Regions from separate parts of the Dentiradicibacter hellwigii genome, predicted to be linked through region 1. Evidence: riboswitches for the same ligand, from Rfam matches in the RefSeq annotation. Region 1 holds a riboswitch; each other region holds the start of a gene.
The links. Region 1 has a riboswitch for cobalamin ahead of cobT (nicotinate-nucleotide--dimethylbenzimidazole phosphoribosyltransferase). Riboswitches for the same ligand answer to the same signal wherever they lie in the genome.
Positions count from the first base shown of each region.

Region 2: linked by a shared signal. The riboswitch ahead of ABCS64_RS00410 (hypothetical protein) and the one ahead of cobT (nicotinate-nucleotide--dimethylbenzimidazole phosphoribosyltransferase) in region 1 are both predicted to bind cobalamin.
Region 3: linked by a shared signal. The riboswitch ahead of ABCS64_RS07980 (ABC transporter substrate-binding protein) and the one ahead of cobT (nicotinate-nucleotide--dimethylbenzimidazole phosphoribosyltransferase) in region 1 are both predicted to bind cobalamin.

Region 1 is NZ_JBEUWX010000003.1:97,532-107,856, reverse strand. Features, by position in the region: gene pncB (nicotinate phosphoribosyltransferase) at 1-672, opposite strand, end outside; gene cobT (nicotinate-nucleotide--dimethylbenzimidazole phosphoribosyltransferase) at 714-1,754, opposite strand; cobalamin riboswitch at 2,070-2,264, opposite strand; gene ABCS64_RS11370 (ABC transporter ATP-binding protein) at 2,997-3,806, opposite strand; gene ABCS64_RS11365 (FecCD family ABC transporter permease) at 3,836-4,837, opposite strand; gene ABCS64_RS11360 (cobalamin-binding protein) at 4,855-5,757, opposite strand; gene cobD (threonine-phosphate decarboxylase CobD) at 5,764-6,750, opposite strand; gene cbiB (adenosylcobinamide-phosphate synthase CbiB) at 6,743-7,768, opposite strand; gene ABCS64_RS11345 (ABC transporter permease) at 8,221-9,228, opposite strand; gene ABCS64_RS11340 (sugar ABC transporter ATP-binding protein) at 9,216-10,325, opposite strand, start outside.
Region 2 is NZ_JBEUWX010000001.1:62,022-72,346, forward strand. Features, by position in the region: gene ABCS64_RS00390 (TonB-dependent receptor) at 1-1,507, opposite strand, end outside; gene meaB (methylmalonyl Co-A mutase-associated GTPase MeaB) at 2,056-3,222, opposite strand; gene scpA (methylmalonyl-CoA mutase) at 3,457-5,628, opposite strand; gene ABCS64_RS00405 (methylmalonyl-CoA mutase family protein) at 5,635-7,815, opposite strand; gene ABCS64_RS00410 (hypothetical protein) at 7,808-8,257, opposite strand; cobalamin riboswitch at 8,473-8,698, opposite strand; gene ltnD (L-threonate dehydrogenase) at 9,148-10,044, shown strand; gene otnK (3-oxo-tetronate kinase) at 10,046-10,325, shown strand, end outside.
Region 3 is NZ_JBEUWX010000002.1:1,234,340-1,244,664, forward strand. Features, by position in the region: gene nirK (copper-containing nitrite reductase) at 1-1,001, opposite strand, end outside; gene ABCS64_RS07960 (OprD family outer membrane porin) at 1,793-3,193, opposite strand; gene ABCS64_RS07965 (plastocyanin/azurin family copper-binding protein) at 3,254-3,715, opposite strand; gene ABCS64_RS07970 (ABC transporter ATP-binding protein) at 3,779-4,594, opposite strand; gene ABCS64_RS07975 (FecCD family ABC transporter permease) at 4,591-5,649, opposite strand; gene ABCS64_RS07980 (ABC transporter substrate-binding protein) at 5,739-6,749, opposite strand; cobalamin riboswitch at 6,919-7,206, opposite strand; gene ABCS64_RS07985 (MFS transporter) at 7,439-8,758, opposite strand; gene ABCS64_RS07990 (hypothetical protein) at 8,755-9,009, opposite strand.

The sequences.
Region 1 (10,325 bases):
CAGCGTGCGCAGCACTTCTTCCTGCCAGGCGCCGGAATAACGCCGGCGCAGGCCGAAATCGAACAACATGAAGGCGGACTCGTCATCGTCGGCAATGGCCGAGACGCCCGCTTCCAACAGCGCAATCTTGGCTTGCAGGCGGCGGCGCGCTTCGTCCAGCACGCCCTGCTGCGGCAGGCGGCGAAAATACAGTTCGTTGATGATGTAGAGGACGAAAATCTCAAACCCCATGACATGCACAAGCGGGCCGTTCGCCACGATGTCCAGCCGTCCGTCGGCATGCGCCTGCACGTCGATGAAGCGGCGCTGGAAGCGGAAGACGGACAGGAAATCGACAAAATCGCTTTTGATGAAGCGCAGCCCCGACAGGTAGTCGAGGTCATCCTGCGTGAAGTGCATCGAGCACAGGTGTTCCAGCTCGTGCTCGAAAGCCTCTTTTAGTTCGGCCAGCGGGAAGGCCGGCGTATTGCGGCAGACGAAGTGGTATTCGGCCTGCGCCCCCGGATTGCTGTGCAACAGCGCCTGCCACATGGTGAATTTGTACAGGTCGTTTTCCAGCAGGCTGGACACGACCGGTGCGGCCGGCTGTGTCGCTGTTTTTGCCATGCGCGGCGTTTCTTTCGTTCGCTTTCCCGAACGGCCGGCCTGCGCTCCCTTGTCGTTTTTCAACATTACCACCTCGTTTTTCGTCCGCCGCAATTTCGCATGCGGCCTTAGTGATCCGACACGCCGGCAGATTCAAAGCTCGCCATTTCATTGAGAAAATTGACGGCCGCCAATACCAGCGGGTACGCCAGCGCCGCGCCCGTGCCTTCGCCCAGACGCAGGCGCAGATCGATCAGCGGGTCGGCATTCATGGCGGCGAGCTGGATGCGGTGTCCAGGCTCGACGGAATGGTGACAGAAAATGCAGTACTCGGCAAAATGCGGCGCCAGGCGCGAGGCGACAAGCGCCGCTGAACCGGCGATGAAACCGTCGATCAGCAGGAGCACGCCTGCCTGCGCCGCGCCGAGCATGGCGCCGGCCATCATGGCGATTTCAAAGCCGCCGAATTCGGCCAGCACCGTCAGCGGCGCTCGTGGCTGGCCTGCTCGCGCCAAGGCCTGCGCCAGCAGCCGGCGCTTGCGTTGCAACCCGGCTTCGCCCAGTCCGGCGCCACGGCCGATGCATTCGTCGAGCGGCGCGCAGGTCAGGCAGTGCGTGATCAGCGAGGCCGACGAGCTGTTGCCGATGCCCATTTCGCCGAAGCCGATGACGTTGCTGCCCGCTGCGACGAGCGAGGCCACGATGTGCGCGCCGCGCTGCATGGCGAGCGCGCATTGCGCCGCCGTCATTGCCGGTTCGTCGACGTAATTGCGCGTTCCGGCCGCAATCTTGGCATCGACCAGCCCCGGCCGCGGGCCGAAATTGTGCGCCACGCCGGCATCGACAATGGTGATGCCCAGGCCGTTCTGGCGCACGAACACATTGATGCCGGCGCCGCCGGCGAGAAAATTTTCCACCATTTGCCAGGTGACTTCCTGCGAGGCGCTTGAAATGCCCAAACGGGTGGCGCCGTGGTCGCCGGCAAAGACGACAAAATGCGGTTGCTTAAATTGCGGCGTCAGCGTGCGCTGGATCAGGCCGATCTGCATCGCCATCGTTTCGATCTGGCCGAGCGCGCCGAGCGGCTTGGTTTTGCGGTCGATCTTGCGTTGTAGTGCGGCGGTCAACGTGCGGTCGAGCGCAGGCACGTTGAACAGGGTTTCATTCATATTCATTCAATGCTCCTGGAGTCGGGTCGGCATGAGGCGGCGGATTGGGTGAAGCCGGTTGGGTGTGCGTGGCACTGTTTCGACTGCCCTTTGCCGGCATGCCATATAGGTTCAGGGGAAGCGTGTTGCTAGCGCGGGCGTTGCGTTGAACACGGACGCGGAGGCGCGTCGGGCAAAAAAGGGGCAATGGGCAAAATGCGGCCGACCGGCCGCGGTGTCATGGTGACGCGCATGATCCGTTCCTCGGGATGAATGCCATCGAATTGCGCGGCTGCGGAAATGCCTGATAGTGCGTCGCCGGCAGATTCAATGCGTTGACAGCAACAGGGTTCGAGACGTCTTCTGGCTCCCGGATCGTCCGAACCGCCGCGCCTTCCCATCGGATGCCGACGGTGGCTCTCTTGCGATAGTGCGGCGTTCGTCCCCGGATACAGCGGCGGGCCCGCCACGGATTGGCACCGTGTTCCGTTTCATCGAACCGAACGAGGAGCCGATTATAGCTAACCTGCGCGCGCGCCTGTCAATTGCACCTTTCCGAAAGGGTGGCCGCAAACCCGCGTAAACAGGGCGTTTCCCGACACCTCCTCCGAAACCCGTGTGAATAGGGCATTTGCGGGCAGGCGCCTCTGGAACACTTGTAAATAAAGGGCTTCAGGGCAATGTGCCCGGAGATGCCTTGTTTACAAGGGCGCTAGAGCACCCACCTTGGAGATTCCCTACATAGTCAGGCTGGCGGGCAGCGCGCCCTGGAAATGCCTTATATCTACACGGTTCTACACGGTTGCTGAGCGTTGGTCGGGCGCAATGTTCCAGTTTATGTTTTTTGATGCCCTGAGGCCCACGTATTTAGGGGGCTTCAGGGCATTTTATGTTTTCTGCCCTGTTTTTATGGATTTCAGAGAGAACTCCGCAAGCGCAAATAGCGGCTCGACTTTGCCAAAAGACAAGGCGGCGAGCCGCAGGCAGTACGAGTAGTACGACAAGGCGAGCCAACGACGTATTTTGGCGAAGAAAGCCGCTATGGCTCGACGTTGCCAAAGACAAGGCGACAAGCCGCTGACAGTACGAGTAGTACGGCAAGGCGAGCCAACGGAGTATTTTGGCAAAGGAAGCCGCTATGGCTCGACGTTGCCAAAGACAAGGCGGCGAGCCGCAGGCAGTACAATTCAGTACGGCAAGGCCAGGCTAACACAGCGGCACCGTAATTTGGCAAGGGAAGTCGTTATTGAAGCCGCTTGCGCGTTACTGCGCGATGAAGCCGGCGTAGCCGCCGCATTCTGTGCGCGCCAGCGGATATTCGAACAGCGCGGATAAACGTTCGGCCGTCAGCATCTCGGCAATGCTGCCGGTATCGACGCATCCATCGCCATACATCAGCAGCGCCCGGTCGCAAAAACGCGCCGCCAGCGCCGGTTCGTGCAGCACCATGACAACGGCGGCCTGACGCTCGCGCGCTTCCCGCGCAAAAATTTCGAGCACGGCGATCTGGTGTTTCAGATCGAGGTAGGTCGAAGGTTCGTCAAGAAAAAACAGGCGCGGCGACTGCGCCAGCAGGGTGGCGACGGCCAGACGCTGTCGTTCGCCGCCGGAAAGCGTCTGCACGTCGCGCCGCTCCATGCCGTCCAGCCCGACGGCGGTCAGCGCTGTGCGGGCAATGCGCACGTCGTCCTCCGTTTCCCAGTTCCAGCGGTCAAGGTGCGGATGGCGGCCGATCAATGCCGTTTCCAATACCGTCGAAGCAAAGGCGTCGCGCTGCGCCTGCGGCAGCCAGCCGCGCAATTGTGCGGCCTGCCGCGCACTGAAGGCGGCATAGGGGCGTCCGGCCAGGTGCACTTCGCCGGTCAGCGGCGCGCGCAGCCCGGTGAGTACGGAAAGCAGCGTCGATTTGCCGGTCCCGTTGCGTCCGAGAATCGCCAGCCGCTCCCCCGGCCGCAAGGTCAGATCAAGGTCGCGGCAAAAACGGCGCTCACCGATGCCGACCGACAGCCGGCGCAGTTGCAGGATCGGCGCGTGCTTGTCGCCGGATAGGGGGGAAGATTCCATCGTTTTCATCGGCTTGCCCTTTGTGCCCATCGCTTCTTTCAAGAATGCGCGGAAGAAGCGTGCGGGTCGCGCGAGAGCAGAAACAGAAAAACGGGCACGCCGATCAGCGCAGTCAGCACGCCGACGGGCAGTTGCTGCGGCGCGATGAGCGTGCGCGCCAGCGTATCGGCAACCACCAGCAAGCTGCCGCCCGCCAGCGCCGAGGCCGGCAGCAGAATGCGCTGGTCGTTGCCGACGGCCAGGCGGGTGAGGTGCGGCACGATCAGGCCGATGAAGCCGACCGAGCCGACCTGTGTCACGGCGGTGGCGGTTGCCAGCGAAGCGATGACGTAAACGGCAAGCCGCAGACGGCCGATTTCGACGCCGAGCGTCTGCGCCAGATCAGCGTTGCGCGCCAGCAGATTGAGTTCGCGCGCAAAGGGCAGCGTTGCCAGAACGATCAGCGCCAGCGCCCCCAGCCCCGGCGCCGGATTGCCTGCCTGCGAAAGATCGCCCATCAGCCAGAACAGCATGCCATGCAGCTTGTAGTCCGGCGCGATCGACAGCATCAGCGCCACGGCAGCGCCGCAGCCGGAGGCGACGATGACGCCGGTGAGCAGCAGCCGCGTCTGTGTCCAGCCGCCGTTGCCGTGCGCCAGGCCGAAGACCATGAACATGGCGGCTAGCGCGCCGCAGAACGCCGCCGCGCCGACGCCGATGCCGCCGGTCAGGCCGAGAAGCATGACGAGCAGCGCGCCGACGCTGGCGCCGCCGGAAATACCGAGTACATACGGATCGGCGAGCGGATTGCGCAGCAGCACCTGCAACAGCGCGCCGGAGACGGCGAGCAGGCCGCCGCAGGCCAGCCCGGCCAGGGCGCGCGGCAGGCGCAGACTGCGCACGACCTCAACCGCCATCCCCTCGCCGCGCCCGAACAGGGCGGCGAGCGCCTCCCTCAGCCCGAGAGGAACATTGCCGAGCGAGAGCGCAAGCAGCAGGCTGATCAAGGTCAATAGGCTCAGAGCGGCGAGAATCAGCAGGGCGCGGCGGCGAGTTTGCATGCGCTGTTCCCTATTCCCTATTGCCGGCTACCCGCCGGCCGCCGGCTGCGCGCCGTTTCGAGGTGCTGGCAGAGCCGCTCGGCGCCGTCGAGCAGGCGCGGCGTGTGGCGCTGGATCAGGTCGGGCGGAATGAAAAAGAGGTTTTTCCGTTGTGCGGCCAGCAGGCCGGGGCGCGCTTGCCAGTCGTCCAGCCATTCGGGGCGCGCTTCGCCCATGCCGCTGGCGATGATGGCTTCCGGGTTGGCGGCCAGCACGGCTTCGACGGTCACATCCGGCGCCGTGGCGGTCAGTGTGCCGAACACGTTTTCGCCGCCGCACAGGCGGATGACGCTGGAAATGAACTGTTGCCCGCCGATCGTTTTCAGCGGCTGGTGCCAGACTTCGTAAAACGTGCGTACCACGGGGCGGCCGGCGTAGCGCGCCTGCAAATCCGCCAGACGCTGGCGGAAGGTGCGCGCCGCCGTATCCGCGCTCTGGCGGGTGCCGGCCAGGACGCCGATCCGTTCGATTTCGCCGGCGATGTCTTCGAGCCGGCTGATCTGCGACAGATAGACCGGCAGCCCCAGGCGGCGCAGTTTTTGCAGGTGCGCCGGCGCATTCCCGCCTTCCCAGGCGATGATCAGATCGGGTTTGAGCGCCACCACGGCTTCCAGATCGAAACGCGAATAACCGCCGACGCGCGGGATGCGACGGGCGGCTTCGGGATAGTTGCTGTAATCGACCGTGCCGACGATCTGCCCGCCCGCGCCGGCGGCAAACACGGTTTCCGCCAGATGCGGCGACAGCGTGACGATGCGTTGCGCCGGCTGCGCCAGGCTGACCGTCGCGCCGGTGTCGTCGCGCACGCTGATGCCGGCGGCCAGCGCGTTCGATGCGGACAGCAGCCAGAGGCAGAGCCAAAGAAGTTTATTCGGCGTCATGCGGCATTACCCTTTCGGACAGGCGGCCAGCGCCGCGTGCAGACGCTGCCATTCGTTTTCGGCGCCCGGCAGACCAAAACGCAGCAGTCCGTGTTCGTCAAAGCGACGGACGAGGATGGCGTGACGAGCAAAATGATCGGCCAGCTCGGCGGTGCGCCGGCTATGCAGGGTACAAAACAGCGCCGTGCGGCCGACTTCGCCGAGCGGCGCGAGCATGCCGGCCAGCCGTTGTGAACCGGCGATCAGGCGGTGTCGCGCGGTCTTCTGCCAGGCGGTATCGCACAGCGCCTGGCGCGCCACCGCCCGCGAGGGATGCGCGAGCGGCCAGGGGCCGAGCATTTCGCGTAGCACGGCGAGTTTTTCGGGCGCGCCGAACACAAAGCCGACGCGCGCCCCCGCCAGGCCGAAGAATTTGCCGAGCGAGCGTAGAACGATCAGGTTGGGCGCCGCGTCGCTCCCAGCCAGGGAAACGATGCTGTTTTCCGGCTCGGCGTCGGCAAAGGCTTCGTCGACGATCAGCCAGCCGCCCCGCCGGTGCAGCTGCTCGGCGGCAGCGCACAAATCGGCGCGCGGCGTCGCCGTCGCCGTCGGGTTGTTCGGGTTGCACAGCAGAACCAGCGGCGTTGCCCCGGCCAGTGCGCGCGCCAGTGTCGGCAGGCGGCGGACCGTGTGCCCGGCGCGTTGCCAGGCATACGGATGTTCTTCGTAAATCGGCGCAACGCAGGCAAGGGTTTGCGCGGGAAACATCGCCGGCAAGCCCATGATGCCGGCCTGTGAGCCGGGCAGGGCAAGCAGGCGCTCGCTGCCGTAATAGCCTGCGGCGGCGGCTTCCAGCCCGTCGTTGTCTTCCGGCAGGCGGTTCCAGCAGGCCGGGTCGAGCGGCGGCACCGGATAGGTGTCGGGGTTGATGCCGGTCGACAGGTCGAGCCAGTCGACGAGCGGAATGCCGTATTGCTGCGCTGCGGCGCGCAGTCTGCCGCCATGTTCAAGCACCGGCCGCGCCTCCGATAATGGCAATCAGGTTACGCAGGGCAATCAACGCCCCGCCGAGCAGGAACAGCCCGACCCACAGCATCAGGCTGTGGCGCACCAGCGCGATAGCGCGGAAAATGTCCTCAGCGCGCGGCGGCCGGCCGACGCCCAGTGGCGGGCGTTCTTCAACATTGCCGTGGTAAATCGCCGCACCGCCGAGCACGACGCCCAGGCTGCCCGCACCGGCGGCCATCACCGGCCCGGCGTTCGGGCTTTCCCAGCCGGAGGCCTGCTGCCGCCAGCAATCGAGCGCCTGCCGCGTATTGCCGCACACAGCGTAGGAAAGCGCCGTCAGCCGCGCGGGGATGAAGTTAAGCACATCGTCAATGCGCGCCGCCGCCCAGCCGAAATGCAAAAAGCGTTCGTTCTTGTAGCCCCACATGGCATCAAGTGTATTGGCCAGCCGGAAGAGCACCGCGCCGGCGCCGCCAAAAAGCGCGAACCAGAACAGCGTGCCGAAGATCGCGTCGTTGCCGTTTTCCAGCGTTGACTCCACCGCCGCCCTGGCGACGCCCGATTTATCCAGATCGTCGGTACGGCGCGACACGATCCAGCCGACGTGCCGCCGCGCCGCCGCCAGATTGCCGGCGGCCAGATCGCGCGCGACGCGCTCGGCGTGCTCGGTCAGACTGCGCCCGCCCAGCGCAAAATAAAGCAGCAGCGTGTCGAACAGCCAGTTGATCGGCGTCTTGCGCGGCCAGGTCAGCCAGGCCGCCAGCGCCACCCACGGCAGCACCGCCGTCCCCCAGGCGAGCAGGCCGATGAAGCGGCTTTCCAGCGCATTGTCGCCCCGCTGCGGCGACGGGTTCAGCAGCTTTTCGAGCAGATCGACGAATGCGCCAAAGCCGACCAGCGGATGAAAGCGCGGCAACTCGCCGAGAAAGCGATCGAGCAGGACGGCGGCCAGCGCCGCCGTCGGCAGCCAAAGCGAGGCGGGCAGCAGCGGAATGGAAAACCACGAAGGAAAAAAATCGGACATGGGAGCAATGAAAAAACAGAAAAGAAAGCGAAAAACAATCGGCGGAAGCTTCTGCCATATTCAATGCAGATGCAATGCCGCCTATTTTAGTGCGATGCCGCCCCGTAGGCCACAGCCCGGCGTGCCGCGAAATAAAGCGCTTCTACGTCCGGCCGGAATACCGCGCTGGCTTGCCTTGCCGTACTGAATGGTCTGCCTGCGACTCGCCGCCTTGTCTTTTGGCAAAGTTGAGCCGCTATAAATTGTCTGGTCTTTAAAAAGGGCTGCCCGCAACCCCGCGTGAATAGGGCGTTTTCGGGTAGTCACCTCTGAAACCCTTATAAACAAAGGGCTGGCGGGCAGCCCTTCGGAAATGCACGTAAATCAAGAACCTCCGGGCGCCTGCTCAGAGACGCCCTGTTTACGCGGGCTCCGGCGCTGGTCTGTGCGGCGTGGCGGCGGGTGAATCAGGCTTACGGGGAGCGGCTGGCGAACATGGCGCCGGCCAGGACGATGAAGGCGCCGACGATGACTTTTTGCCAGGTGCTGGGAACGCCGGCCAGCACGAGGCTGTTGTTGACCAGCGTCACCAGCACGACGCCGAGCAGCGTTCCGAGGACGGTGCCTGTGCCGCCGGTGATGCGGGCGCCGCCCAGAATGACCGCGGCGATGACGTCCAGTTCGCTGCCGGCCAGATCGAAGGGATTGGCCAACCGGTTGCCGGAAACGTGGATGACGCCGGCGATGCCCGCGAGCAGGCCGGCGTAGGCGAAAACGAAGATCTGCACCGTGCGCAGGCGGAAGCCGAGACGCTCGGCGACGGGCAGGCTGCCGCCAATGGCGAACACGGCGCGGCCGAGCAGGGTGCGGTTGAGAATCCACCAGGTGAGCAGCGCGGCGGCGGCCAGCGCGAGCACAAAGGCGGGCAGGACGGCGAGACCGCCGTCCGCTGTCTGGTAACGCCAGAGCGCCAGTTTGCCGAATGACTCCATCGCCTCGGGCACGTTGATGATCAAGGCGGTGCCGACGAACGTCAGCAGCAGGCTGCGGATGACGTATTGCGTCCCGATGGTGACGATTAGCGAAGGCGCGCGCAGTGTATGCACCAGAACGCCGTTGATGGCGCCGAGCAGCAGCCCGCCGCCTGCGCCCAGCGCAAAGATCGCGATGATGGATAGGCCGGGCGCCTGCTCGATGACCAGCCGCGTGATCGAATACATGGTCAGCGCCGCGATCGCCGTGAAGGAAACGTCCAGCCCGCCAGCGGCAAGCACTGCCAGCACGCCGAGCGCGAACAAGCCGAGCACGACGCAGCCGCGCAAAATGTCGAACAGCGTGGCAAGCTGCCAGAAACGCGGATTGATGCTGCCGACGATCAGGCAGACAAGAACGATGAGCGTCAGCGTAAATACCGATGGGTTGCGCGCCAGAAATGCGTAAAAGGCGCGCAGCGTATGGGGGCGCGGATTCAGCCCTGGCATGTTTTTTCTTCCTCTTTTCTGGGGTGTTCGGCCGTCATCGCTTCGTACAGATCGGTTTCCGACACGGTTTCAGCGGCATCGAAAACCTGGCTGATCTGCCCTTTTCGCATGATCAAAATCCGGTCGCAGTTTTGCAGTAGTTCCGGCAGGTCGTCGCTGACGATGAGAATGCTCATGCCTTGCGCGGCGAGCGACTGGATGATGCGGTAGATCGTATCCTTGGAACCCACATCGACGCCGACGGTGGGGCCGTGCAGGATCAGCACCTTGGGGTCGATGGACAGCCAGCGTCCGAGCAGAACGCGCTGCTGGTTGCCGCCGGAAAGGGACTGCACCGGGTGTTCGATATCGGGGGTGGCGATGTGCAACTGTTCGGTCAGACGGTGCGCCAGATTGCGCACGCGGCTTTGATCGAGCAGGCCGAAACGGCGGCACAGCCGGCCGAGCACGGCGGCGGTGAAATTTTCGCGGATGGGCTTTTCCAGAAACAGCCCTTCGGACAGGCGGTCTTCCGGCAGATAGCCGATGCCGGCGGCGATGGCATCGGCCGGACGGCGCAGGACGGCCGGCTGGTTGTCGAGAAAAATCTGGCCGGCATCGGCCGGATGCACGCCGGCCAAGGCGAGCGCCAGTTCGTTGCGCCCGGAATCGAGCAGCCCGGTAATGCCGAGAATTTCGCCCCGATTGACAGCGAAAGAGATTTCCGAAAACGCTGCGGCGCGCGTCAGCCCGGTGACGAGGAGGCGCGATGTTGCGGGGGCTTCGCCGGCCGGTTCGCTGCGGTAACGGTGTTCGTCGAGCTGGCGGCCGGTCATCCAGTAGCTCAAGTCGGCTTTGCTGTAATCGCCGGCGTCGCCTTCCATCACCTTCTGGCCGTCGCGGAAAATGACGACGCGCCCGCCAATGGCTTTGCATTCGTCGAGTTTGTGCGTGACGAACAGCACGGCGACGCCCTGCTCGCGCAGGCGATTGACGACGCCGATCAGGTTGCCGACTTCGCGGCGCGTCAGTGCGGTGGTCGGTTCATCCATGATGACCAGGTGCGCGTCGACGGCAATGGCGCGGGCAATCGCCACCATCTGGCGCGTGGCGATGGG
Region 2 (10,325 bases), on a different contig from region 1:
AAAGACTGGTGTCGCGCGTCAGATGGTGGGTGAGACCGAGCCGCCAGGCGGTGCCATTGAGCGAATGCGGGAAATCGCCGCCCGTAGCCAGTTCATGACGCAAAATGCGGATGAAGTCGCGGCGGATGCCGGCCATCAGCAGCCAGCGATCGTTGATCTGCCAGGCGTCTTCGGTATAGACAGAGTCGATATCCGTACTGGTGTCGAAAACGGGGCGGATTGGATCGGGGCTGTTCCAGACGCCGTGGTCCGGATTACTAGCTGAAACGATCGAGGAACCGCCATAGGGCGAACTGTTCGTATGGCGAAAATCGACCTTGGTCATTTCCCAGCCGAGGACGGCGCGATGGTCGGCCGTGTTGATCCTCGCTTCCAGGCGGTTGCCACGCTGATCGTGGTCGTGATGGGCATAGACGTAACTTGTCCGCGTCACGGTATCGGCCCTCAGGTCGAGCTTGTAGTTTTCTACGTTTTTCCAGAGGCGATCCGATTCGAGAAAATAGACTTCGTTGCTCAGCCCCAGCCAGTCGTTGACCTGCCAGTCGACCTTGGCGCGCAGCCGCGTGTCCTCGTAACGCATTTGCGCGTCGTTGATGTTGTAATTCTTTTTGCGCAATGCCCTGGGTACCTGGCCGTCAGGCCCATAGGGAGTGCCCCAGTAGCGCTCGGGATGTTCGAGGCTGTAGTCGGCGGTCAGGTCGATGCGCAGATTGGCCGTAGGTTGCAGCCGTAGCCGGCTCATCAGCTTACCACCGCGCGAATCGCCCAGCTCGCGAAAGCCCCTGTCATTGTGTCCGTAGACGTCGATCCGGTAGCTGGCGATTTCTCCAATCGGCCCGGCGGCGCCGAAGCCAAGCTGTTTGTAGCCATCGGTACCCAGTCCCGCCATCAATTCGTAGCTGCGTGTCCGGCTCGGCTCTTTGCGGATGGCGTTGATCATCGCGCCGACCGTTCCTGTGCCATAGACGACAGAGGCCGAACCGCGGGAAATATCGAAACGCTCATAGCCCCAAGTGTTGCCTGGGTAGGTCTGAGCGCCTGGCGTGACGCGTATGCCGTCGTCGGCGATACCGACCGAGGTCTCCCCGGTAAAGCCGCGGCTTGAAAACGACAGGCGGCCGGTGTCGGTCAGGCCGACTGTCCGGCTGAGCGTATCCCGCATCTGGGTATCGCCGCGCTCGCGTATCGTTTCGCTGTCGATGATTGCCATGCTGGCGGGCAGTTCTTTTGCCGTGACGCCGGTGCGGCTGCCGCTCTGGCTCGGCTGGTCGAGGTGAAGCGTGGCGGCATCGCGCGTGCTGCGCACGTCGACGGTGCCGAGTACGGTTTCCTCTGCGTTAGCGGAGGTGGCGAGCGCCGCGCCCGCCAGTGCGGCAAATAGTGCGCCGGCGAGCGGCATTGTGCGCAACGGACAGGGCATGTGCGCCTGCGTGTTGCCCGACAAGCCGCCTGGAATTGAGGGATGCCGAATTCGCAAACCGTCAACGGAACGTAATAAATGCCCCATGATGTTTCCTCCTTGAAATAGGGATTGAGGGCCATTCCGTTTCCGAATTGTCGGAATTCATCGGCGACGGCGCCGTTTTTTGGCCGCGTTGAGCGGCGTTCCGATCCCGACCTGTTATTGCCGGGGCTGTATTGGGTTTTATTTGTTTTTTAGCCCAATCTTTACATCCAGGATGGCCTTGTTTGCCTTGCCGTATATGCGGTCACGCAATCGCTTGGCGATAGCAAATTCCGGCTTTCTCTAAGAATGTAAATAGGTCAGGTGATGTTTTTTACGGCGCGCCGCGGCATGTGCCATATGCAAGGCGTCCGGATGTTGCCGGGAGCGTGAGAAAAACCGCACGGCAATGGCAACGAAGCGGGTAATGAAACATATCGGCGGACGGCACAGCCGCCGTCCGCCGTGTGGAAATTGTGCTGGAATCCCGAAAACCGCGCATGCGCTGGCATCCGTGACCCGCGAACAGCAGGCTGACCAGGCATTTGTCCTGTGATCCCAATAAACATGCGGCATCACGCTTCCGGGCTCCTTCCAGCTCCAAGCGCCTGTTAAGTCAGACTGACGACGTTTTGCTGCTCGAACAGATCGAGCAGCATCAATGCCGCCTGCGTCGAGGAAAGTTCGCCGGCGCGGATTTTCTCCTCGATGGCCGGCAAGTTGATACGGATGTTGGGGTGGCCGTAGAACGTGCGCTTGAGGTGTTCGGAAACGAGGTTATGCACCCAGTCAATGTTCTGCTGCTGGCGGCGACGCATCAGCACGCCGGAAGCTTCCGTCGTCTGGCGGAATTCTTCGATCGCTTTCCAGACTTCCGGCACGTTGTCGCCCGTGTAGGCCGAGCAGGCCAGCGCCCTTGTCTTCCAGCCTTCGGTCGACGGCTGGAGGAAATGGATAATGCGTTCGTAGTCGGCGCGCGCGGCCTCGGCGCGCAGCTTGTTATCGCCGTCGGCCTTGTTGACAAGAATCAGGTCGCAGCGCTCCATGACGCCTTTTTTGATGCCTTGCAGTTCATCGCCGGCGCCGGCAATCTGAACAAGTAGAAACATATCGACCATCGAACGCACGGTGATTTCGCTTTGTCCGACGCCGACGGTTTCGACCAGAAGGACGTCGAAACCGGCTGCTTCGCAGACGATCATCGTTTCTCGCGTTTTACGCGCGACGCCGCCGAGGACGCCGCCGCTGGGCGAGGGGCGGATATAGGCGCGTTTGTCGCGCGAGAGTTTTTCCATGCGCGTTTTGTCGCCGAGGATGCTGCCGCCGGTGACGCTGCTGCTCGGATCGACGGCGAGCACGGCGGGGCGATGTCCCATATCGCACAGTTGCAGCCCGAGCGTCTCAATCAGCGAGCTTTTGCCGGCGCCGGGAACGCCGGTGATGCCGACGCGAATCGTCTGGCCGGCGTGCGGCAGCAGGCGCGACAGCATTTCCTGTGCCATTTCCTGATGCCGGTCGGCGTTGCTTTCGACCAGCGTGATGGCGCGCGCCAGAATGGCGCGGTCGCCGGAGAGCACGCCGTCAACGTACTCATCGATGGAAAGCTCGTGCTTGCGCGCCACCAGCTTGTAGGCGGCATTCTGGGTGTTCTGTGCGTAATTGCCTGGCATGCCGTCATGCCGGCTTTCGATGCCGGACATCACGTTGGTTGTGAACCCCTTGTGGTGCTCGTCGTCTTCCGGGAACCATTCCGGACGTATCAGTTTTTCGTCACTCATCAATCCGCGCCTTGATAGTAAAAAAGGGTTGCCGCCAGCAAGACAGCAAAAATCGGCGGCAACCTGAGGAGAAAGTCTGGAGACCCATTGTCAGAAAACCGGCGGCTGCCCGGAAAATGGATTAAGGGATCAAGAGATCTGATGTTTCTCCCAGGTTTTCCGTCGCGTTTAACCGGCTTTAGCGTATCCCGCCGACGCCAGCGTAGCCGGCGCCGGCAGGATACGTAACGAACGTCAGCCGAGCTGCTCGTTGAGCTTTTCGAGAACTTTCTTCGCTGCGACAGGAATGACGGTGCCGGGTCCGAAGATCAGCGCTGCGCCGTTCTTGTAGAGGAAGTCATAGTCCTGAGCCGGAATGACGCCGCCGATACAGGCGAGAATATCTCCCCGGCCGCGTTTTTTCAGTTCCTGCACGAGCTGCGGCAGCAGGGTATTGTGGCCGGCCGCCAGCGAACTGAAGCCGACGACATGTACGTCGTTTTCCACCGCCATGTCGGCGGCTTCTTCCGGCGTCATGAACAACGGGCTGACGTCCACGTCGAAGCCCAGGTCGGAGAAAGCGGTGGCAATGACCTTGGCGCCCCGGTCGTGGCCGTCCTGGCCGATTTTAGCGACCAGCATACGCGGCCGGCGACCGTGCTTCTTCTCGAATTCGGCGCACATATTCTGCACTTCCTTCAGGTCGGAGTTTTCCGCGTACTCTGAACTATAGACGCCCGAGATGGAGCGAATGACCGCCTTGTGACGCGGGAAGACCTTTTCGATGGCATCGGAGATTTCACCCAGGCTGGCGCGCGCCTTGGCCGCTTCCACCGACAGTTCGAGCAGGTTGCCGTTTTCGCGCGATTCTGCAGCACGCGTAATGGCTTCCAGAATCTGTTTGACGCGGGCGTTGTCACGGTTGTCGCGCAGTTTCTTGAGCCGCTCGATCTGCGCAGCGCGCACGGCGGTGTTGTCGATGGAGAGGATGTCGATCGGGTCCTCGTGTTCGAGACGGTATTTATTGACACCGATGATCGGCTCGGCGCGCGAGTCGATGCGCGCCTGACGCCGCGCTGCCGCTTCCTCGATACGCATCTTCGGCAAGCCGGTTTCGATGGCCTTGGCCATGCCGCCGAGGCGTTCGACTTCGACGATGTGTCCCCAGGCCCGTTTGCGTAACTGATCGGTCAGCCACTCGACGTAGTACGAACCGCCCCACGGGTCGATCGTCTTGCAAATGCCGGTTTCGCTTTGCAGATAAATCTGCGTGTTGCGCGCGATGCGGGCGGAAAAGTCGGTCGGCAGGGCGATGGCTTCGTCCAGCGCGTTGGTGTGCAGCGACTGCGTGTGACCGAGAGTGGCGGCCATCGCCTCAATGCAGGTGCGCGCGACGTTGTTGAATGGATCCTGCTCGGTGAGGCTCCAGCCCGAGGTTTGCGAGTGCGTGCGCAGCGCCAGCGATTTTGGATTCTTCGGGTTGAACTGCTTGAGCAGTTTGGCCCACAGCAAGCGGCCGGCGCGCAGTTTGGACACTTCCATGAAGTAGTTCATACCTTCGGCCCAGAAGAACGACAGGCGTGGCGCGAACTTGTCTACGTCGATGCCGGCGGCGATACCGGTGCGCACGTATTCCAGACCGTCGGCGATGGTGTAGGCCAGTTCAATGTCGGCGGTCGCGCCGGCTTCCTGCATATGGTATCCGGAGATACTGATGCTGTTGAACTTAGGCATGAACTTCGAGGTGTATTCGAAGATGTCGCCGATGATGCGCATCGAACCTTTCGGCTCGTAGATGTAGGTGTTACGCACCATGAACTCTTTGAGAATGTCGTTCTGGATGGTGCCGGCCAGTTGGTCGAGGCGGGCGCCCTGTTCAAGACCAGCGACGATATAGAAGGCCAGTACCGGTAGCACCGCGCCGTTCATCGTCATCGAGACTGACATTTCATGCAGCGGAATGCCGGAGAAGAGGATTTCGGCGTCGAGAATCGAGTCGACCGCCACACCGGCCTTACCTACGTCACCGACGACGCGCGGGTGGTCAGAGTCATAGCCGCGGTGGGTCGCCAGGTCAAAGGCGACTGACAGCCCTTTTTGCCCCATCGCCAGATTGCGGCGATAGAAGGCGTTACTTTCTTCGGCGGTCGAGAAACCGGCGTACTGGCGGATCGTCCAGGGGCGCTGGACATACATCGTCGGGTAGGGGCCGCGCAGGTTGGGCGCCAAGCCGGCCAAAAAGCCCAGATGTTCGATGCCCTTGATGTCGGCTTCGGTATACAGCGATTTGACCGGAATCTGTTCGTTGGTCATCCAGATCGGGTCTTGGTCGATACGCGCTTCCAGTGCTTTCTTCCAGGTCTTTTCATCGACCTTGGCGACCTTCGGCTGGTAATCCATTTCGGTGAAATTCGGGAATGTGCTCATCGTGATTTACCCCATGTACTTTTCTTGCAGTTTTTTGTTGATTTCGTAGCAGTTGGCGCGAACGTGGATGTAATCGTCCACCCCGGCCGCATTGAACGTCTCGGTGACTTCGGGCGGTTGCTTGCCAGCGACGATGACCGTGGTATTCGGCTTGGCCGCTTTGATCCGTTTTGCGACAGTCGGCACATAGTCGGGATAGGTGGCATCGGTCGAGCAAATGACGACGACCGGTGCGCCGGAAGCCAGCGCTGCGTCCGCCGCTTCTTCCGCCGTGGCGAAGCCCTCGTTGCCGATGACCTCAAAGCCGGCGACTTCGAAAAATCCGCGGGCGAAGTCCGCGCGCGGCTTGTGCTGGGGAATCGGCCCCATGTTGGCGAGGAAGAGACGGAGTTTTTCGCCTTTTTCCGCAAACCGGGTTTCGACATCCTGGCGCAGATGCTCGAACGCCTCTGCCAGACGGGCGATCTTGAGCGGTTCGGCGGTAGGACGTTCACTGTCGAAACTGCTTAGCACTTCAAAGAGCTGGCTCAGCGTTGCGCCTTTATCCACCGCGTCGATAGCCAGTTCGACGGACGCGCCGACCGGGCTGGAAAAGCCTTTTTCGATATTGGTGAGATCGAATCCCAGCGTGTAGTCCTGATTGATGTGGGCGTGCTGCGCAACATCATCGACGCGCGTTTGCTTGAGCGCTTTCCGATCGACAAGCGGCACTTCGATTTTCTTCTCGACCAAGTTGGCGTACATATTGGTGCCGAGAATGACATCGCTGCGTGTTTCGACAGCCTTGGCGCGTTTTGCTGCAGTGGCTGCGGCCATTTTTTGCGGCAGGCCGGCCATGATTGCGGCGGACATGCCGCCATTCTTTTCGATTTCCTGGAAAATTTTCCAGGCGGACTGACCGAATTCATGCGTCAGCTTTTCGATGGAGTAGGCGCCGCCGCCCAGGTCGATCGGCATGGTGAAGCGCGATTCTTCCTGGAGCATGACCTGTACGTTGCGCGCGATGCGGCGTGAGAAACGATCCGGCGTGCGAATCGGTTCGTCGAACGGCGACAGATGCATGCTGTCTACGCCGCCCACTGCGCCGGAGAAGCCTTCGCTGGTAACGCGCAGCATATTGACGTAGGGGTCGAAGACCGTCTTGTTATATGCCGAGGTGCGTCCGTGAATCGTCATTTTCTGTGCGTCTTCATTACCGCCGAAGGCGGCGACGATCTGCGCCCACAGGATGCGTGCCGCGCGCAGTTTGGCAATTTCCATGAAGAAGATCGAGCCAAGCGAGAAGCCGAAGCGAATGCGCGGGGCGACCTGGTCGATGGACAGGCCTCTTTGGATCATTTCACGCAAATACTCGGCCGCCGTGGCGAGCGCGAAGGCGACTTCTTCCGTCGAGGCTGCGCCGGCATTGTGATAGGGATGCCCCTGCACGAAGATCGTTTGCAGCTTCGGTGCTTTTTTGGCTGCCCACGCTGTCGCTTGATGCATGCTGTCGTAAGCCATCTTAAGCGAAACCGGCAGTTTGCCTTCGGTTGCCAGTACGGCCAGCGGGTCGCTGCCGACACAGCCGTCGACCCAGTGCAGATGATTGACGCCCGCTTCGTTGTCTTGCATGGCAACCGACAGCATGGCCAGCATGGGTAGTGAAATAGCGCCCGTGAAGCACTGCACGGGGACTGTTTTCAGATCGATGCCCTGAAAAATCGTCGAAACATCGTGCAGGGTTTCCAGCGAAACGCCATCGCGGCCGACGTCCTCTTCAGAAGCGTTGGCTGGGCTTTGCCCGCTGCGCGTCGGATGGTCGAGCACGATGTTGAGGCCGGTCTGTCCGCGGGCGATATCAAAGCGCGCTTCCTCATTGAACGTTTGCGGGAAGGCGAGCGTGAGTTCCTGATTGATTTTCCACGGCGCCTTGATGTACCCGTTCGGGCGCGTACTGCGCACGAATGGCTGGAAGCCCGGCTTGGATTTTAGGTGCGGCAAGCCTTCAATATCTTCGGCCATGTAGATCGGCTCGATCGTCAATCCCTCGTAGGTCTTGGTATACATGACCTTGTCGAAGGGCGCGCCTTTCAAGGCGGCGGTAGCCTCCTCTTTCCACTCCTCCTTGCTGGGCTTCTTGAATTCATCGAAAAACCCGCGCTCGGCATCGATTTTCGTGATGTCGACCGTTGTTTGTTGGTCACTCATAACTTTCGGCTCCTGTAGTGTTGCCGGGATATGTCTCCATAACCCGCGCCTGTTGTGTGAAGTTGGCGTAAAATGGCGTCGCCGCAGCCTCCTCGGCGGTCATGTCCAGTGAAAGCGTTGCAGAGGCCTTGGCGACATTGACTGACGATGTCGGCGCTACGCAGGTACGTATGCCGACATCAGAAATCTGGAAACGAACGGATGAGCCTGGCGGCTTTCCCCAATTGCCGCCGCCATCCCGACTATCCGCAGTACGCGTGCCGGCGCGATGGCGCAAGCCATCCGCGCGGCGTGCATTCTGCGCGTGAAGACAGCCGGTATAACAGAGATAAGCCATACCAGTGCGTGTGCACTGGAGACCTGCGGCGGCAAAGGGCCGAAAGGGTAAAGTTCGGTTGGTCGCGTTTCCAGTCATCTGGAAGAGATTTTCCATCAGCGTCATGATTCACCTTTCTCGAATACGATGCATGAATTCGTGAAAAGGGGAATCAGGTCGTGAGATCAACTGCCGGGAATTCGTAAAACTACGAAAACCGTACGAATGCACGTTTTTGTGCGAGTCTGTACAGACCGCAATCGTTGTAATTGGCGTTTCTGAACGGTATCGGAAAAACCGGGCAGCTAATCAACGAAACCTCACCCCTCACCCCGAGGTTGGCAGTTCGTTCATCCCAGGCCGGTCTTCTGGCTTGCCTTCATCCTCTTCCGGCGCCTTCCCATGCGATGCTTTGCACAGTGGCACTGTTGCCGGATTCGTCAGGCCTACAGCAGCGGGGGGCTGCACCGGAATGCTTGTCAAAGGCTGTCTCGACAAGACCACCGGTTTCCCGTTTCACCTTCCCCACAGAACAGGGGGCGAGGCACCTGAAATTCAGGCCGTAGGGTAAATCGCAGCGCCCGTCTTGGCAATGTGGTTAACCACATTCAGACGGGCAATATAAAAGACTTTGAATTTTTGGCCGGTTTTCTCATTTATATAAAATGGTGAAATGATGGCATGAGGAGATAAACAGGCTGGCGTGCAGGTCGCCCCGGCCGGTTTATTGAGGAATGTGCCAGGCTGTTCGGCATGGGAACGCCGCGTTGCGTGGTTCTCCGGCTTCGCCGATGCCCCCGATTGGGCGCCATAATGAGTTTTCTTTTTTCGACGGAATGTTATGCCGACACTCAATCGGTCTGACGAAATTCACTTTGTTTTCCGGTCGGATGGCACTATTCTGTTATCTGGGGTTTGTTCGGTTTCCGCAGGATTAAGCGTGTCCGGGCGAAGCCGTCTGCCGAAACAAACACCTGATATCCATGCAGATACGAAGATACGATGAGGAGTCCGTCATGGCGTATTCAGTAGCGGTCATTGGTTTGGGTGCGATGGGTATGGGAGCGGCGCAGTCCTGTGTGCGCGCCGGTCTTGATACGTATGGCGTGGATTTGTCTGCGCAGGCGCGCGACATTTTGCAGGCTGCCGGTGCGAAAGCGGTTGCAGCATCGGCGGATGGTTTTGCCGACAAGCTTGATGCGGTGCTGCTGCTCGTGGTCAATGCCGCGCAGGTGGACGCTGTGCTTTTCGGCGAAAGCAAGCTCGCTGACAAGCTCAAGCCCGGCACGGCGGTGATGGTTTCTTCAACGATTGCCGCGCAGGATGCCTGCCGTTTTGGCGAGGCGCTCGCCGCGCGCGGCCTGCTGATGCTGGATGCGCCGGTTTCCGGCGGCGCGGCGAAAGCGGCAGCGGGCGAGATGACGGTGATGGCAGCCGGTGATGACGCTGCGTTCGCCAAGTTGCAGCCGGTGCTGGATGCGGTCGCCGGCAAGGTGTACCGCTGCGGCAAGGACATCGGTCAGGGCGCGACGGTCAAGATCATTCACCAGCTGCTCGCTGGCGTGCATATTGCCGCCGGAGCGGAGGCGATGGCGCTGGCCGCCAAGGCCGGGATTCCGCTCGATTTGATGTACGACGTGGTCACGCACGCCGCCGGCAATTCGTGGATGTTCGAGAACCGCATGAAGCACGTTGTCGATGGCGACTACACGCCGCTGTCGATGGTCGATATTTTCGTCAAGGATTTGGGCCTGGTGACGGATACGGGCAAGGCGCTGCGTTTCCCGCTGCCGCTCGCGTCCACGGCGTTCAATATGTTCACCGAGGCGAGCAATGCCGGGCACGGCAAGGAAGACGACAGCGCGGTAATCAAGATTTTCAGCGGCATCGAGTTGCCGAAAAAAGGGGGCTAAGATGTTGCAGTTAGGGGTGATTGCCGACGATTTCACCGGCGCGAGCGACATCGCCAGTTTTTTGACGGAAAACGGTCTGCGCACGGTGCAGATGAACGGCATTCCGGCGCGCGCCCTGCCGGACGGCGTTGATGCGGTGGTGATCAGCCTGAAATCGCGCTCGATTGCCGCGCAAGAGGCGATAGCGCAGTCGCTCTCGGCATTGCAGTGGTTGCAGGCGGCAGGCTGCCAGCAGTTTTTCTTCAAGTATTGTTCGACGTTTGACAGCACCGCCGCCGGCA
Region 3 (10,325 bases), on a different contig from region 1:
TCGCCGTGGCCGCCGATCAGGTGCGGATACGAGGGACGATTCGCCTGCGAGTGATAGAACATAACGGTTTCGCCGACTTTAGCCGTCAGCGCCTTCTCGCCCGTGTAGGCGTCCTTGCGGTCGCCAAAGACGACGTGCGTGGGAATCAGTTTTTCCATCACCACCAAGTCGTCTTCCATCGATTCGCCGGGGCTGGCGTAGCGCTTGTATTTGCCGTTCGCATCCTTCGGCAGGTAGAAATCCTGCTCGCCGATGTAGTACGCCCTGTCGTAGCGGATTTTTTTGCCGTTTTTATCCTTCAGGCCGCCTTTGGGCAGCACGGCGATGGCGCCGTTCATGCCATGCGTCACATGCCAGGGGATCATCAGACTACCCGGCGCGCAGTGGTAGATGAAAACACCGGGTTTAATCGCCTTCCAGCGCACCGTGACTTCCTGCCCCGGTTGCACGTAGGTCAGGTCGCCCGCGCCCAGCGCGCCGGTCGAAGCATGGAAATCGATGTTATGAACCAGTTGGTTTTTCGACGGATTCTTTAGCGTCAGTTCAACGTAATCGCCTTCGTGCACGATAATCATCGGACCGGGCACGGAACCGTTGAAGGTAAACGCCCACATAAAGACGCCCGGTTCAACCTCGATCTCTTTTTCCTCGATGGTCATGTCCACCTGCACGAGGCGCGGCGCGGCCGGCGATTCCTGACTGTGTTCGGGCACGTTCGGCGGGGCGACGAGCTTCTGCCTGACGCGGGGAAGCCTGGCAATGTTCGCCGGCGCCTTGATCACCTCGTAACCGGGCAGGCCGCCGGTATGCGCAATTTCAGCATCGGGCGCAACGGCCGCCTTGGTGGACGTGGTGGAATTGGTGGAAGTGGCGGAACTGGTGGAACTCCCGGAACCGCCGGCGTCCGTGCCGGATTCGGCGGCGCGTGCAAGCGGCGCGCCGGCAAAGCAAAGGCAAAGGGCGGTGCATGGCAGTATTCGGCGAAAAACGGCGATGTTCATGATGGATTCCTTTCGTGAGGCAGTACGCAACGCAAAAAAACGCAACCCTCAACGCAACCCTTTTTCAGCGTCGGCAAGGTTTGCCCCGGAACGGCGTATTTCCGGGCACAGATAGATACGAGGGCGGGCCGGCAACGGTTTTACGGCTTCATACCGGCTTCCATATCAGATTGATCAATGCTTCCAGTCGATACCGGGCGCTGAACGCCGGCATCGACTGGCCACAGCGACTGGCCGCAAGCCCGCGTCCTTTGGGCATTTCCGGCCAGGCAGCGCTGGAACCCGCGCCAATCGGGCGTTTGCGGGCAGGCACCCCGGCAGCCCTTAGCGTCAAATATCTAAAAAATCGTCACGGTGTTGCGCCGCCTTGCCGCACGCCTTGTACTGTCTGCGGCGGCGCGCCTTGTGACGCTTTTCCTTATCACGCTTTTTTATCTATTCAAATCAACGATATTCCACGCGGTTCCCTCCACGCAGGTCTCCGGCCGGCGCTCCGTCACCGCCGGCGTCTGCCGATACAAATACCGGTGCGAATCTGCCGGGACAAAGCGCAGCAGCGGGCGGCAGTGGCTGAACGTCGGCGGTCACCCGTTGCAGCGGCCGGCCGCAAGCCCGCGTCTTTTGGGCGTTTCCAGCCAGGTAGCGCTGGAACCCGCGCCAATCGGGCGTTTGCCGGCAGGCACCCCGGAAGCCCTTATTCCACGCAGGTCTCCGGCCTGACCGCCGGGAGAAGCCCATTTTACGCGGGCTGGCGCTGAGGGGCCGCGCGGCGGGCTGCCGCCCGTTCCGGCTTATTTACCGAACGGGTACTCGACCGCCAGGCGAATCTCGTTGGTATCCAGCTCGGCCTGCGCGTCGTTGGCGCGATGGACGTTGTAACGCACCAGCATCGCCAGCCCCTTGGCCGCTCCCGATTGCACGGTGTAGCGGAACCAGAGGTCGCGTTCCCAGTGTTTGCCGTCCTTGCCGTAACCCAGCCAGCGATAGCCGCTGTTCCGCGGCATACGCGTGCCGTCGATGTCCGAGCCGCGTATATACGCCACGCCCAGGCTCGACCCCGGCAGGCTGAAGGCCTTGCCGTCCAGCTCGTAGCGCAGTTGCCAGGACTGTTCGTGCGGCGCGTTGAAGTCGGTAAGCTGCGAGGAATTACCCAGCCAAAGGGCGCCACGCGTAACGTAATCGAAAGGCGTATCGCTGGCCACCTTCTGGTAACCCAGGCCGACCTTATGCACGCCCGTCTGGTAGGACGCCAGAATGCTGCCGGTGGTATTGCGGATATCGCCGGCGTAGGCCTTGCCCGTATCTCGGCTGACGTAGAGGTGCGAATCGAAAGAGAGTTTCGACTTGTCGGCCAGCGTCATGCTGTAGAACGCGCCGAGATAACCGGTCACCCAGGTATCGGCCAAGCGGCCGGCAAAGGCGCTGAGCGACAGCCCCGGCACGCCCGTCCAGGTCAGCCCGGCCAGGTCAAAGTGATCGCCGCGCCGGAAGGCCGGGTTCAGATAGTTGACGGTCAGAGCGTGGTTGGTATTGCGCGAGTTGCGGTCCGTCGAACCGGTGAAGTGCCCGGCATGGAAGGTCAGCGTGCTGAACTCCTTGCTGTTGAGGTAGAGGCCGCGCATCGATTCCGGCAGCAGACGCGAATCCGATGAACTGAAGATCGGCGTTTTGATGCGCTGCTCGCCAAAGCGGAGCATGGTTTTCGAGATCTTCGCCTTGAGCGCGACGCCGCCGCGGAGCAGGTTGTCCTGGGCATAGCCGTTTTTATCGACCGGCAACATGCGAATCTTGCCGACCCGGTAATCGTCGCCCATCAGGTTCAGCCCGCCGTACAGGAAGGCATCAACGCCAAAGCCGACCGGCCCGCGCGTGTAGCCCGTCTCCAGGTTGCCCATCACGCCCAGGCCCCATTCCTCGGCGTAATCGCTGCGCCGGGCGCGCGGCAGATAGGCGTTGCGGCCGCCGTTGCTCTTGGCGCCGTTCAGGTAATCGCGGCGGTAATACACGGTGCGCGTCAGGATATTCCAGTGCGCATCGTCGATGACCGGCGAGAAAAATGAGCCCGACGATGAGCCGGACGTTTCCCCGGCAGGCGCGGTGGCTTTTTCCTGCGCACCGGCCAGCGGCGCGCAGCACAGCAGTAAGCCGCACGCCGCGCCCAGGCGGGCCAGATGATGGTGTTTGAACTGCATGATTTTCACTCCCCAGCGTGGTATGTGTTTTGATGTTCCGCAAAGGAACGGATCAAATAGTTACTTCGCCCCCGCCGCTTTTGCGCGCGCGATGATGTCCTTGAAGCGTTTTTGCGAGATCGGCGGCACGTCCGAACTGATCTTCAGATCGTCTAGGCTCGCCTCATCGCCCACTTGCAGGATCATGACGCTGCCCATCGAGAAATGCGGAATGCACTTGATGCCGTACAGCCCCTTTTCGGTAAACTCGACGGTAATCCCCTGGTTGATCTTGGTTCTAAACGGCTTGGCGCCCGCCGGCATCATGGCTTCGATAGATGCGGGCGCATGCCCCGTCGTCACAAGTTTGAAGGTGACCTTGTCGCCCGGCTTGATTTTCAGAAACTCGGGTTCAAAAGGATACGGCCCCGTTTCGTTACGGTTGAGCAGCTTCACCTCATAGGTTTCCGCCCACGCCGGCATTGACGGCAGGGCCGAAATAACAAGCGCCATCAGCAGGCTTACCGGTTTCCATAATTTCATTACGCTCTCCTTGTCTTCAGATAAAACAAAACACTCTGCACGTATAACGCCCTGAACGCCGCTTTATAAGGGCATGAAACGCAACACGCGCGCCTGATCCGCCGGGTCGGTCAGCTCGCTGACATCGACCTCGAACACTTCCCGCACCAATTCAGGCTCCAGCACTTTCTCCGGCACATCGATGCGCACCAGACGCCCCTTGTACATGACAGCCAGCCGGTCACACATCAGCGCATGATTGAGATCGTGAATGGCCACGGCGATGGACATGCTTTCCGACAGGCTGCGGATCAAATGCATCAGCGACAGCTGGTGGTGGATGTCGAGGTGGTTGGTCGGTTCGTCAAGCAACAGGATGCTCGGCTGCTGCGCCAACGAGCGGGCAATGTGCGTGCGCTGGCGCTCACCGCCCGACAGGGTGCTCCAGTACTGCTCGCGCTTTTCCTCCATGCCGACCAGCGCCAGCGCCTTGGAGACAATCTCATCATCACGCTGCGACCAGGTTTGCAGGGCGCTCAGCCAGGGAGTGCGCCCCAGCTCGACGGCATCCTGCACCGTGATCGCATCGACCGTGTCGGCCATTTGCGAAACCAGCGCCAGCCGGCGCGCGACCATGCGCCGGGGAATGGCATGCATCGGCTGACCTTCGAGAAAGACCTCGCCCGCGCTCGGCGCATTGACGCCGGCCAGCAGACGCAGGAAGCTGGATTTGCCCGAACCGTTGGGGCCGATCAGCCCCAGCATTTCCCCGGCGCGCAAGCACAGGCTCACGTCCTGCACCAGCGTTGCGCTGCGCACGCTCCAGCTGACATTGCGCGCTTCCAGCACGACCTGCCGTGCACTCAGCGCTTCGGAAGATTTCACTTGCTCCTTCGTCATGACCGCCGCCCGCTTCTTTTCAGGAGAATCACCGCAAATACCGGCGCGCCAACCAGGGCGGTAATGACGCCGATCGGCAGCACCTGGCCCATGATGAGAATGCGTGAGGCCACATCGGACGCGATCAGGAAAATCGCCCCCAGCACCATACTGGCCGGAATAAGCACCTGATGGCGCACGCCGACAATCATGCGCGCCGTATGCGGAATGACCAGCCCGACAAAACCGATGGCGCCGACCATGGAAACCATCACCGAAGTCATCATCGCTGCCACCAGCAGCAGGGTGATCTGCACGCGCCGCACGGGAATCCCCAGCGAGGCGGCCGACTCGGTGCCAAAAATGAAAGCGTCCAGCGCCCGCGCCAGCACCAGGCAGATAGCCCCGCCCACAATGATGGTCGGAAAGGCGACCGACACGTCCGACCAGCGCGCGCCGCCCAGGCTGCCGAGCAGCCAGAACATGATGCCGCGCGCCTGCTCGGCGCTGCCGGATTTGGTAATGATCAGCGAAGTCAGCGCGTTGAATAGCTGCGAGCCGGCGATCCCCGCCAGCACGATCTGTCCGCCGTTGCGCAGCCCGTCGCCACCGGCCGCATGCGCCAGCAGCGCCACCAGTGCAAAGGCGAAGACGGCACCGAAGAACGCCCCGACGGTCATTGAAATGGCGCCACCGCCGACGCCGACAATGGTCACCAGCACCGCGCCTGTAGAGGCGCCGGCGGAAATGCCCAGCAGATAAGGTTCGGCCAGCGCGTTGCGCAGCAGCGATTGCAGAATGACGCCGGACACGGCCAGCCCAGCGCCGCAGCAGGCCGACACCAGGGCGCGCGTCAGCCGGTAATTCCAGACGATGCCGTCATCGAGCGGCTCGACCGGAAATTCCGCGCCAAACAGATGGTTGCTCAACACGTGATAAACCATTTTAGGGGCGATCGGCGTCTCGCCGATGGCAACCCCAAAAATGACGGCGACAACGATTGCCACCAGCGAGAGAACGGCGACCAGCAACTTGAACCACAGTTGCTGGCGAAATCTTTTATTAAAGCTATTCATGAACTTCCTGAATGCGCCGGACGGGCACGCTGCAGGCAGCGCCCCCATCCGGCATTTTTATCGCACAAGACTGTGCTTACTGACTGCGCTTACTTCTTGGCGCCCTTGACCTTGAGCGCGCCTTCGGCCATCTGTTCCAGACCGTCAGCCATGCGGATCGAGCCTTGCGTCGCATCGGCATCGACGATGACGATACGGTTGTTCTTGACGGCGTCCATCTGCTTGGTCACCGGGTCTTTCTTGAGGAACTCAAGCTTCTTCTGGTAATCGTCGGCGGGGAAGCGGCGGCGATCCATGCGGCAGATGATCAACACGGTGGGGTTGGCCTTGGCGATGGTTTCCCAACCCACGGTCGGCCATTCTTCATCGGAAGTCACCACGTTGCGCATGCCGAGCGCTTTCATCATGTAGCCAGCGACGCCGGAGCGGCCGGCCATATAGGGGTCGGATTCCATATCAGCACTGGAGAACCACATCGCGGCGGACAGATCCTTGATCTTGGCGGCGCGCACCTTTTCTTCCGCCTTGGCCGCACGCGCACGAATTTCCTTGATCAGGGCGTCACCCTTGGCCTCGACATTGAAGATTTCGGCCAGTTGCTTGATGCTCTTGTACAGCGCTTCAACGTTGTAGGCTTTTATGCGCTTGCCGTCAGCGCCGGTCAGGTTGTCCTTGCCTTCGCAATCGGAAGGCATCGCGTAGGTCATGATGCCGAGCTTGTGGAACTGTTCGCGCGTACCAACCACGCCTTCCTTGCCGACCATCCATTCAAACTGCGAAACAACGAGATTCGGGCGCTTGCCGATGATCGATTCATAGCTCGGCGCATTGTCGGCCAGACGCGGCACCTTGCTGTTGATTTCCTTGAACTGCGGCAGGATGTCGTGGAACCAGAGCGAGGTGCCGACCACCTTGTCGCCCAGCCCCAGCGCGTAAAGCATTTCCGTTCCGGCCTGACCGATGGTCACGACTGAGGCGGGCGCCTTGTCGAAGGTCAGGGTTTGACCGCAGTTTTCGAGTTTCAGGGGGTAGGTCGTGGCGTGAGCGGAAAAACTCAGGGCAGCCAGCGCCAGCGCGGGAATGATTCGTTGAAAACGCATGATTTCTCTCCATGATTGAAATTTTCTTGTGTTGGAAAGAAACCTGAACGCGAATCCGCGCGCCCCGCCCCATTGACCTGATAGCCAGCGGCATGGGCGACTGAGAATTCACGAGAGCGTTCCTTCCCGAACACTCGACCAGCAATGAACCGGCAAAAACCACACCAACAACACCGGCCCAGCCTTGGCAGGTTTCCTGACTCACGATTCATCGCCGGACTCTTGCCTTCCCGGATGCGTAAAGCACCAGTGGCTTCTGTCGAGCCGACTCCTCGTCTACAGTTACGGGGGCAGTTCCTTTTACGCGACGACCGCGCCGAATAGTCGATGCACCTGTGATTTGCAGTACATCATTGCGTGATTTCGCGCCTGGATTCCCTTGCGCATGCCGCCAATCCCTCAGATAAGACGGAAGACGGCGCGTTTCCCTTTCGGGGCCAAGGCTGGGTGCAGCATATATAAAAATAATTCTCAGGGCAAGCCATTTCTAGCAGGAGGGACGCAGAGGGAAAATAACTGAAAATAAATGAGACAACTATCGGTTTTTTTCAGGCGTTATCAGCCAAACCCGCGGACGATGTACGGCACGCCCCAGCGCCGATGAAGGCAAGCCCCAATAGAAGCCTTGTGCATCGCCGGCGGCGCCGGATTACCCGGCAGCGATTTGTCGAGGCGGCAAACGGCAGACATCAAACGGCGGGCGGCTTCCAGAAACGGCCGGCAAAACCGGCGGCGGCCAGCGCCGGCCACAGCGCCGCCACGCCCCAGGCCAGCGCATAGCGACCGGCATGCCCGATATCCCCGCCGCCCGCTGCCACGGCCAGCTTGATCCCCGCGCCTGAAGCCCCCGCCAGATCGAACATCCGCCCAAGCAGGACATTGCCGAGCAGCACGGCGCAGCCGCCGGCCGAAGCCAGCGCGCCGTAATACGCCGGCAATGCGCCCTGCCCCGCATAACCGGGAACCAGCGACATCGCCGTCGGCACGGCGAGCATCTGCCCCAGGGTGAGCAGAATCACCATCGCCGTGATGGGCGCAAAGCGCAGCCAGCCTGCATCTGCGGGATTAAATAACGGCGACAGCGCCGCCAAGGCAACGCACGCAAACGCCGCGGCAAACAACGAAAAACCGGCGACGAGCGGCAATCTAGGCGGCTGCCTGCGGCACCAGCCGGCCAGCGGCATCTGCATGACGATGACCATGACCGAGGCCAGCATGAACAACCCAGCCATTTCGCGCGCACCGCCGCCGACCCGCTCCAGTTCAAGCGGCAGGCCAAAATACATTTGGTTATAGCTGAACAGATAGGCGCTGTAGCAAAGGATAAAGCGCAGGAACGGCGCGTTGCCCATGACCCCGCGCCAGCCCACCGGACGCTCCGGCAGCGCCATATGCGTCGGAATGGAACGGTAGAGAACCCCCATCATGATCAGGAAAAGCATGGCGCAGGCCAGCGCCATGACACGAAAACCAAAGCCGCTCAAGGCACTGCCGAGCAAGGGGCCAGCCACCGCGCCGACTTCGCCGCAGACGGCAAAAAGCGCAAAGATGCCATGCTGGCGCAGCGCCGCCGGCGTTTGCCGCTCCGCCTCGGCAGCCAGCGCTTCCAGACAGGGCGAGAACATCGCGCCGCCCGCCCCGGTGAGGCACGCGCCGAGCAGCATCTCGCTAAAAGAAGCGGAAAACGCGAACGCCGCATAGCCGCAGAAGCGCACCGCACACCCCGCCAGCAGCAGCCAGCGGCTGCCGAGGCGTTCGGCCAGCAGACCACCGATAAAAAATAATCCCTGCTGGCAAAAAGTGCGCACCCCCAGCACCACGCCGATCAGCTGGCTCGACAGCGCCAGATCGTCGGCCATGTGCACGGCAAGAAACGGCACGACGGCATAAAAACCGATATTGAAAACGAGCTGCGTCGCCAGAATGACCCGCCGTGACAACGAGGCGCCGCTTGCGCCATCACTTGCGCCCGCGGCAGTTTCGGATGATTTAACGCGTTCGCCGCTCATGATGCCGGCTCCCGGGCCGCCTGCGCCGCGGCCATGAATATCCGCACACCGCCATCGCCGCACTGCTCGCCCGCACACACGCAGTCTGCCGGAAGCCCGCGCCGGACGGGCAACTCCGCGGCATCGCCCGCATCTGCATGGGCGCCGCACAAACCGCCGGAAGATTCCCCCGCCGCACCCGCCGTCCTCACGGTTTTCACGCATCCCCTTGGCAGCGTGATGCCGCGCGCATCGACATAAATGGGTTTCATGGGCGCAGCATTGTGAACCTTTGCCCGCCGCCCGACAAGCCGTCAACTTGCCGCCGCGCAGCCCCTCCACCGGCGCCCATGTGGATAAGGCGTTTCCAAGAAAGCGCCCGGAAATGCTGCCCGCGTATTTAGGGCTTCTCCGAGAGAAGTGCTCTGAAACCCTTATAAATAGGGCGTTTCAGAGGCGCCTGCCCGGAGATACCCTATCCACGCGGGGTTCAGAAGTGTGCCCCGAAAGCCTCATAGCGGCTCGACTTTGCCAAAAGACAAGGCGGCGAGTCGCTGACAGTACGAGTAGTACGGCAAGGCGAGCCAACGAAGTATTTTGGCAAAGGAAGCCGCTATTTCAGGGACGCGGGGCGGCTTGGCGGAAGCAAGGGCTTGATTGTTTGAGCGCAGCGAGTTAATCAAGCCCGCCGCCAAGCAACCCGCGGCAAGGAGTCTTCTGCGCCTGAGGTCGCCTTTCTTTGCTGACTTTCTTTGGCGAGATAAAGAAAGAAGGTAGGAAAGTCAGCGGGGCGCGCTGCCGTCCAGCGCAACGGCATCAAGAGGAGTTCCATGTGTGGAAGGTCAGCGCGCAGACCTTGGCAATTCCTATATTTAAAGTGTCTCAGGGCACCTACCCGCTAGCCCGTGTATTTAGGGCATCTCCGGGCACCCTGCCCTGAAGTCCTTTATCCACGCGGGTTTGGGGCATCTTCCCAACAGGGGGAGAATTGGAAAAACGCGGGGGACGGAAGCGCAGGTGTATCTCCAAAAAGAGGTGGCCTGAAGCCCTTTATTTATAAGGGTTTCAGAGGTGCCTGCCCGAAAACGCCCTATCCACGCGGGTTTCCGGGCATATTCTTTCGCCTATTCAATAACGACGAAGCGCCCAAACCCCCTTAGGCGCAGCCGCAGGCGCGGGGCGGCTTGGCGGAAGCAAGGGCTTGATTGTCTGAGCGCAGCGAGTTAATCAAGCCCGCCGCCAAGCAAACCCGCGGCAAGGAGCTTTCTGCGCCTGGGGGTCGCCTTTCTTTGCTGACTTTCTTTGGCGAGGCAAAGAAAGTCAGCGGGGCGCGCTGCCGCTCAGCGCAACGGCGTCAAAAGAAGCCTCGTGGGCGGAGCCAGCGCCTACAGTTAAACAATCCTTTTAATCCCTGTTTTTTGTTCTTCCGGGCACCTGCCCGCTAGCCCGCGTATTTAGGGCATCTCCGAGGGGTATGCCCTGAAACCCTTATAAATAGGGCGTTTCAGAGGTGCCTGCCCGGAAACGCCCTATCCATACGGAGTTGCGGGCAGCCCTTTTTAAAAACCGACAATCTATAGCGGCTTAA